Regions from separate parts of the Thioclava sediminum genome, predicted to be linked through region 1. Evidence: riboswitches for the same ligand, from Rfam matches in the RefSeq annotation. Region 1 holds a riboswitch; the other holds the start of a gene.
The links. A riboswitch is a leader RNA that binds a small molecule or an ion and turns the genes downstream of it on or off. The one in region 1 is predicted to bind cobalamin.

Region 1 (4,423 bases):
CGCGACCGTCTCGGGTAATCTGCCCGAGACGGTTAACGGAAGCGTCCCGCGGGTTCACGGTCGGGTCAGCGCTGACCTTCCGCCTCGGCAACATGGCCTTTGACCTTCAGGAAACTGTCCGGGGTCACCGAGATCGAGTCGATGCCGAACTCCACCAGCCTGCGGGCGAATTCCGGGTAGTTCGACGGTGCCTGACCGCAGAGCCCGACCTTCGCGCCCACGCCATGCGCTCTTTCGATGACGCTCCGGATCATCCACTGAACGGCGGCGTGCCGTTCGTCGAACAAGGGCGCGAGCCGGTCGCTGTCGCGGTCGATGCCCAAGGTCAGCTGCGTCAGATCGTTCGACCCGATGGAGAAACCGTCGAACCGCTTGGCGAATTCCTCGGCGAGGATGACGTTCGAGGGCACTTCGCACATCACGTAGATCTGCAGCCCGTTCGATCCGCGCACCAGCCCTTCCTCGGCCATCACCGCCAGCACGCGGTCGGCTTCTTCGGGCGTGCGGCAGAACGGAACCATCACCAGCACATTGTCGAAGCCTGCCTCTTCGCGCAGCCGCCGGATCGCCCGGCATTCGAGCCGGAACCCCTCGACATAGGCGGGATCGTAATAGCGCGAGGCGCCGCGCCAGCCGATCATCGGGTTGGATTCCACGGGCTCGAATTGCCGCCCGCCCAGGAGGTCGGCATATTCGTTCGTCTTGAAATCGCTCAGCCGCAGGATCATCGGGTTCGGATAGGCCACGGCGGCGATCCGGGACAGGCCAAGCGCCAATTGATCGACGAAATACTCGGCCTTGTCCTCGTATCCCCTCGTGAGCGTCTCGATTTCCTCCCGCACCTCGGCCTCCCGGATATCGGAGAAATGCATCAGCGCCATCGGATGGACCCGGATCGTGTTCGAGATCACGAATTCCATCCGCGCGAGACCGACACCGTCGATCGGCAGCCGCCACCAGCGCGCGGCGATGGCCGGGTTGGCGAGATTGAGCATGACCTTGGTCTTGGTCTCCGGCACCGCATCGAGGTTCAGATCTTCGACCGTGAACTCGGCAAAGCCATCATAGACCCGGCCCTCGTCCCCTTCGGCACAGCAGACGGTCACCTCCTGCTCGTCATGCAGCACATGGGTCGCATCGCCACAGCCGACGATGGCGGGCACGCCTAATTCGCGACTGACGATGGCGGCGTGGCTGGTTCTGCCGCCGTGATCAGTGATGATGGCCGAAGCCCGTTTCATCACGGGCACCCAGTCGGGGTCCGTTGTCGAGGTGACAAGCACCGAGCCGTCCACGAAATCGTCGATATCCTTGACGTCTTCGATCAGGCAGACACGCCCGGTCGCGACCTGTTCGCCGACCGACAGACCGCTGACGACGACCGGACCGTGCGTGCCGATGGTATAGCGCCGCAGTGACCCCGCAGAGACCCGAGATTGCACCGTCTCAGGGCGCGCCTGTACGATGAACAGCTTCCCCGTCACACCATCCTTGGCCCATTCCATATCCATCGGCTGGCCGTAATGCGCTTCGATGGTGGACGCTTGCTGCGCGAGGTCGAGCACCTCGTCATCCGACAGGACGAACTTCCCGCGCTCGGCTTTCGATGTCGGCACGTTGCGCACCGGGTTCGGGGCGTCCGGCCCGGCATAGATCATCTTGATCTCTTTCGCCCCGAGCTTCTTCTCGATGATCGGTTTGATGCCGGCCTTGCCAAGGAACGGTTTGTAGACCTGAAACTCGTCCGGCGTGACCGCGCCCTGCACGACATTCTCGCCCAAGCCCCAGGCCGCGCTGATCAGCACGACCTTGTCGAAGCCGGTTTCGGTGTCGATCGAGAACATCACGCCCGACCCGCCGATATCGGAGCGCACCATCTGCTGGACGCCCACGGAGAGCGCCACATCGAGGTGATTGAAGCCACGGAGCTTGCGGTAGGTGATCGCGCGGTCGGTGAAGAGCGAGGCATAGCACTTGCGACACGCGGTCAGAAGCTCCTCTTCGCCCGCCACGTTGAGATAGGTCTCCTGCTGACCGGCAAAGCTGGCATCGGGAAGGTCTTCGGCCGTCGCGCTCGAGCGTACGGCGACGGAGACCTCAGGCACCCCTGCCCGCTTCGACAGATCGCGGTAAGCCTCCCGGATCGCGGCCTCGGTCGAGTCGGGCCAGTCCCCGGCCACAATGGTGTCGCGAATGCTCTGCCCCGCGACGTGAAGGCTGATCTTGTCGGCATCGTAATCCGCGAGATAGCCCGCGATGGCCTCGGTCAGATTGTTCTCGTCAAGGAACATCCGATAGGCGTCGGAGGTGGTGGCGAAGCCCGGCGGAACCTGAATGCCCTTGGCGCCCAATTCCTGCACCATCTCGCCAAGCGATGAGTTCTTGCCGCCCACAAGCGCGACGTCCTCTCGGCGTAAACTATCGAAAGGAATGACTTCTTTCTTCGTGGCCATCAGCGCGCCTCCCCTGTTTGCACCTGCGGGCACTTTATCGCAGAGGCGCATTTCGACCTTGATCTCCGTCAACGCCGGGCCCGCTTGTCCCACATCCCCCAATCCGTTCTGGACAGCGCCGAATTTTCCTGCGATCAAATCCGGGATGGTGTCCGGCCCCAAAGGGTCGGCTGAAAAGGGAACACGGTGCGGGCGATGCCCAACTCCGTGACTGCCCCCGCAACTGTAAGCGGCGAGCGCCACCGGAAACGCCACTGACCTGCAAAGGTTGGGAAGGTCCGGTGAAGCTACGACCCGCGAGTCAGGAGACCTGCCATCTCGGATGCGCGCCTAGCGCATCTCGGTCACCTTAAACCCGGGCGGGGTGCCCTGGGACGGAGAGACGAGAGATGGACCAGATCGGATCTCGCATATCGCCGTGCCGCGACCACTCCCGCCCTTTTGCGCGGAGGGCGCGATGCTTTTGGAACGAACGCTTTCACTGCTACAACTCGATATAGGACCGATCTCGCCGCTGCGTGCGCGTGAGCTGGGCACGCTGGGCTATATGGAATGGCTCGGCACGCTGCCGGGCGACATGCCCTATGCGAAGGCGGCGATCGTCGCCCATATGCAGGCCTATCCGCACTCGCTGATCTCGCCCGCGGTGGAGGTGTTCTGCGAGCTCCTGCTGGAGTCGCTGACCCCGCAGCCTTTCGCCTTGCCGATCGAAATGCCGCCGCCGGTGCGGCGGGGCGGCGCACGCGCCCGACGCGGCCTCTAACCCGTTTTTCGTCTTGCGGTCGCATGCTGCGGCCCGGCCGAGGACCATTGCAGCAGGAAACGGCACTCCGTTTCTTGTGAGGCTCGGCTTTTCCAAACGATGGTCATGGATGAACTGAGAGGATCTCTCCATGAATGACAACAAACTGACCCGTCTGCTCGACGCGCGCCCGGTGATCTGCGCCGAGGGCTTCCTGTTCGAACTGGAACGGCGCGGCTATCTGACCGCCGGGGAATTCGTGCCCGAGGTGGCGCTCGAATACCCGCAGGCGCTGCGCAATCTGCATGTCGATTTCCAGCGCGCCGGCAGCGATATCGTCGAGGCCTTCACCTATAACGGCCACCGCGAGAAGATGCGCGTGATCGGCAAGGAAGACCTGCTGGAGCCGCTCAACCGCGCGGCGCTGAAGATCGCGCGCGAGGTCGCCAATGCGAAGACCGGCAACCTGATGGCGGGCAATATCTCGAACACGAATATCTGGGATCCGGCCGATCCGGCGCGGCAGGCCGAGGTGCGCGCGATGTTCGACGAGATGATCGGCTGGGCGGTCGAGGAAGGCGCGGACATTATCATCGGCGAGACCTTCTACTACGCGGGCGAGGCGCTCTGTGCTCTGGAAGCCGCGAAGTCGTCGGGGCTGCCGGTGGTGCTGACCCTCGCGCCGATGGCGGGCAACGAGATGATGGACGGGGTCGGCATCGTCGAGACCTGCCAGCAGCTTGAACAGGGTGGCGCCGATGTCGTCGGGCTGAACTGCTTCCGCGGGCCGCAGACGATGATGCCTTGGCTGCGTAAAGTGCGCGCGGCGGTAAGCTGCCATGTCGGCGCCCTGCCCGTGCCCTACCGGACCACGAAGGAGGAGCCCACCTTTTTCAACCTGTCCGATCACAACGGCTGCACCTGCCCCTCGCCGCACGGTCGAACCTTCCCGACCGCGCTCGATCCGCTGGCCTGCAACCGCTACGAGATCGGCGCCTTCGCGCGTGAGGCACAGGCGATCGGGGTGAATTATCTCGGCGTGTGCTGCGGGGCGAGCCCGATGCATATCCGCGAAATGGCCGAGGCCGTGGGCCGCGAGACCGAGGCCAGCCGCTTCTCGGAGCGCATGGAGAACCACTTCATGTATGGCCAGAATGCCCGCCTTCCGGCGCATATCCGGGCGCTTGGCGACGGCGCCTGAGGCGTGACACCGCCCTGTCGCGCGAGA
Region 2 (4,423 bases), 680 kb from region 1:
AGTCGGGCGTCGTGAGAGCCGAGAATACCGTCTCGGTCGGTATCCGCACCGACAATCCCGATACGCTGGGCGTGACGATCGTGGATGCGCCTTCGGTGCATCGCGAGGGCGTCGAGGCCACGCTGGAACGCATCCGCGCGGTCGTGGGCGACAAGCCCTGTTACATCACCTTCGACATCGACGGGCTCGACCCGGCCTTCGCGCCCGGCACCGGCACGCCGGTCTGGGGCGGTCTGGCCAGCTGGCAGGCGGCAGAGCTGTTGCGCGGGCTGAAAGGGATCAACCTGATCGGTGGCGATGTGGTCGAGGTCTCTCCGCCCTACGATCCGACCGGCGTGACGGCCATCGCGGGCGCCCATGTCGCGACCGAGCTGATCGCGCTGGCCGGTTGGGGGCTGCGGGAGGGCGCGGCATGAATCGGGCCGTGACGATCCTCGCGCTCGGGTTGGCTGCGGTTGCCGTAGCCGATGGCTGGGTGCGCTTCGCCCCGATCGACCCTGCGCGCTACAAGGTCGAGGGCTTGGCGAAAGCGCCCGGCGATCACCCCGAGACGGGCGGGTTTCAGGCGGCCCGCGAGGTCTCCGATCCGCTGGTGCAGATGGCCGCACTCGACAAGATCATCCGCGCCACCGCGCGCACGAAACAGGTGGCGGGCAGCGTCGATGAGGGGCATGTGGCCTATGTCACCCGCTCCGCCTTCTTCGGCTTTCCCGACGTCACCACGCTTTGGGTCGAGGGCAACACGCTGCAAATCCGCGGCCATCTCGTCTACGGCAAATCTGACCTTGGCGTGAACAAGGCCCGGATCATGGGCTGGCTCGACGAGGCGGGGCTGTAGGGGGGCTGATCCGAGGCGCGCTTGCCGGGTCACAGCGATCAACTCTGACGGCGCGCTCCCTTGCGAAGAGAGGGGCGAAGCCTAAGTGAGGCTCCATGCAGCCGGAGCCAGCATGACCACCATGTACCGTTATTTCTCCTGGGCCATCGCCGTCACCATCGCGGGGCTGGTCGGGTCGTTCGCGCTGGGATTTGCCCAGACCGGCGGGCTTGGCGGCGCGGTCTCTTTCCTGATGATCACGGCGGTGCTCGCCGTGCTGGAAATCTCGCTGAGCTTCGACAACGCGATCGTCAACGCCAACAAACTGCACCAGATGACGCCGAAATGGCAGCGTCGCTTCCTGACATGGGGTATTCTGATCGCGGTCTTCGGGATGCGTATCCTGTTCCCGCTGCTGATCGTCGTGATCGCCGCCGGGATCGGACCATGGGAGGCGGTGCAACTGGCCGCGAAACACCCGGCGGAATATGCCGAGATCATCGAGGACGCGCATCTGTCGATTGCGGGCTTCGGCGGGGCCTTCCTGATGATGGTCGCGCTTACCTATTTCATCGACGAGGGCAAAGAGGTCGACTGGATCCGAGCGTTGGAGCGCCGGTTGCGCGCGCTCGCCTCGATCCGCGGGCTCGAGATCGGCCTCGTGCTGCTCGTCATTCTGGCCTTCACCTGGATCCTGCCCGAAGGGCGTGAGGACGAGTTCATGTTCGCATCGATCTGCGGGCTTGCGACCTTCCTGGGTGTCGAAGTGCTCAGCCACGTGCTCGACCGGACGAATCTCGCTGCCGAGACGGCCAAGGCGGGTCTGGGCGCGTTCCTCTATCTCGAAGTACTCGACGCGTCCTTCAGCTTCGACGGGGTGATCGGGGCCTTCGCGCTGACCCAGAACCTGTTCCTGATCGCCATCGGTCTCGGTATCGGCGCAATGTATGTGCGCTCGATGACCCTGATGCTGGTGGAGCGCAACACGCTGAGCGAATTCCGCTATCTCGAGAATGGCGCCTTCTGGTCGATCCTGATCCTCTCGGTCGTCATGTTCACGCAGACGCTGGTGGAAGTGCCCGAGGTGATTACCGGGCTGATCGGGGCGGGGCTGATCGGGCTCGCGCTGCTGTCCTCGATCCGCTTCAACCGGCGCAGCAGAGCCGCCGTCGAGAGTTGAAATTTTCTTGACAGACTGCGGCGCGCGCGGCACAGCAGGGGCACTTCGGTTCCGCCTTGGCGGATGAAAAGGGAACCCGGTGCGATGCGTGCATTCATTCCGGGGCTGCCCCCGCAACTGTGAGCGGCGAGTGACGGCTGACTGAGCCACTGGGGCGACCCGGGAAGGCCAGCCGAAACCAAGACCCGCGAGCCAGGAGACCTGCCGAGGCGCTCATCCTTTCTGCCTGTGCGGGCGCGCAGCGGAGGCGGTCTTCCGTCAGTGGTGACATTCTCACCGTCGGCGGAAATTCCAAATTTCCAAAGACTTATGATACGAAGTTCACGCGACCGCAGAGTCGCGATACGAGGGAATTGGATATGATCCGCACCCGTTTGACCGTGGGCCTGATGCTCACCACCGCGCTGGCAGCCCCCGCGCTCGCGCAAGACAGCCAACCTTACCAACTCGATGAGATCGTGATCTACCACGGCGCGCTCGAGCCGCAATCGTCGGACAAGACCGCGCAGGCGGTCACCGTGCTGTCGCGCAACGAGCTGGAGCGTTCGGGCCAGACCCGCCTTGCCAATCTGATCGCGCAATCGCCGGGCGTCGGCATCCTGTCGCGCGGGCCGATGGGCGCGCAGACCGGCTTCACCATCCGCGGCGTGTCGCAGAACTACGTGAAGGTTATGGTGGACGGGATCGACGTCTCCGACCCATCCGCGCCGCAGGTGCTGCCCGATCTGGGCCGGTTCAACACGTTCAATTATGACCGGGTCGAGATCATGCGCGGCTCGCAATCGGCGGTCTATGGTGGGCAGGCGGTCGCCGGTGTGATCAACCTCGACACGCCGCGCCCGACCGAGGATGGCGTGAGCCAGAGCGTCAAGTTCGAGCTCGGCTCCTACCACACCGCGAATGCGGCCTATAACTTCGGTTGGAAGAAGGGCGATGACGAGCTCGCGATCCAGCTGTCGAAAGTCTACACCGCTGGTTTTTCGGCGGCCGACAAGAAGAACGGCAATACCGAGAAAGACGGCTACCGCGCCGATCGCGTGAGCCTGCGCGCGCAGAAGCGCATCTCCGACAATCTGCTGATCGGTTTCAACGGGTTTGCCCAGAACGACCGGGGCGAGTTCGACAACGGCTTCAGCTCGCCGCCCACGGACAGCAACGAATACACGATCCACAAGGAGCGGGGCGGGCGTCTCTTCGCGAAATTCACGACAGGTCCGCTCGATCACGAGCTCGGTCTGACCTATTACACGACCTCGCGCTGGTATCCGGTCTATGACTACGGCTACGAGGGCAAACGCCGCAAACTCGACTGGAAAGCCTCGACCGATCTCGGGCCGGGCCGCGTGACCTTCGGCGCGGATCGCACGCTGGAAACCTATACCGGTACCTATGTCACGGGCGATGTCCTGACCGCGGATACGGGCGTCTTCGGTGAATATGCCTTCTCGCCGATGGACGGGGTGAACGTGACCGCCTCGGCGCGCCATGACGATCACTCGGATTTCGGCGGCAACACCACGGGCCGTCTCGGCGTCACCTGGCAGGCCGATGCCACGACCCTCTTCCGCGCTTCGGTGGGCAACGGGTTCCGTGCGCCGTCGGGCTACGAGCTTTATGACGGATATGCGGGCAATCCCGATCTCAAGCCCGAGAAATCGCTGAGCTACGACCTTGGGGTCGAGCGCGATTTCGGCGCGCATAAGCTGACCGCGACGCTGTTCCATATCGAGGTGGACGACCTGATCGACTACAGCAACACGACCTACAGCTATTACCAGACCTCGGGCACCGCCAAGCGGCAGGGGCTGGAGCTGGGCCTGAAAGGGCCGATCTCCAGCATGGTCAATTACAGCCTCGGCTATACCTATCTGGACTCGAAGAACCCCGACGGCCTTTCTGCCGGCTCGACGTGGAATTCGGCTTTCGGGCGGCATACGCTGACCGCCGGAATCGACGCGCAGGTGACTGACAAACTGACGCTCGCCGCCGATATGCGCGTGGTCACCGATCGTCAGAGCCAGCCCGATTACGGCCTTCTGAACGCGCAGATGACCTATGATCTGGGCAATGACAAAGAGGCCTATCTGCGGATCGAGAACCTGACCGACACCGATTACCAGCTCTGGCCGGGCTACGGCACCTCGGGTCGCGCAGCCTATGTGGGGCTGCGTGCGCGGTTCTGATCTGAAAGGGGCGGTTTGCGCCGCCCTTTTCGCCGCCTTGGCGGCGACCTCCTCCGCATGGGCGGAGGAACCTGCGGGCGACGTGCCGCAGCGGGTCGTGTCCATGAACCTCTGCACGGATCAGCTGGCGCTGGCGCTGGCCGATCCGCCGCAGGTCGTCTCGGTCAGCCATTTCGCGACCGATCCGTCGATGTCGGTGCATTGGAAGCAGGCTGAAGATCTGCCCGTAAACTACGGACGTGC

Region 2: it holds a riboswitch for cobalamin, as region 1 does, so the genes downstream of both, AKL02_RS11900 (TonB-dependent receptor plug domain-containing protein) here and AKL02_RS08640 (hypothetical protein) in region 1, are expected to answer to the same signal.

What each region holds. Positions count from the first base shown of each region.
Region 1 is NZ_CP053562.1:1,810,872-1,815,294, reverse strand. It holds gene ppsA (phosphoenolpyruvate synthase) at 66-2,453, opposite strand; cobalamin riboswitch at 2,583-2,785, shown strand; gene AKL02_RS08640 (hypothetical protein) at 2,911-3,216, shown strand; gene AKL02_RS08635 (homocysteine S-methyltransferase family protein) at 3,347-4,396, shown strand.
Region 2 is NZ_CP053562.1:2,495,800-2,500,222, reverse strand. It holds gene speB (agmatinase) at 1-416, shown strand, start outside; gene AKL02_RS11910 (DUF1499 domain-containing protein) at 413-838, shown strand; gene AKL02_RS11905 (DUF475 domain-containing protein) at 951-1,997, shown strand; cobalamin riboswitch at 2,027-2,220, shown strand; gene AKL02_RS11900 (TonB-dependent receptor plug domain-containing protein) at 2,357-4,180, shown strand; gene AKL02_RS11895 (ABC transporter substrate-binding protein) at 4,167-4,423, shown strand, end outside.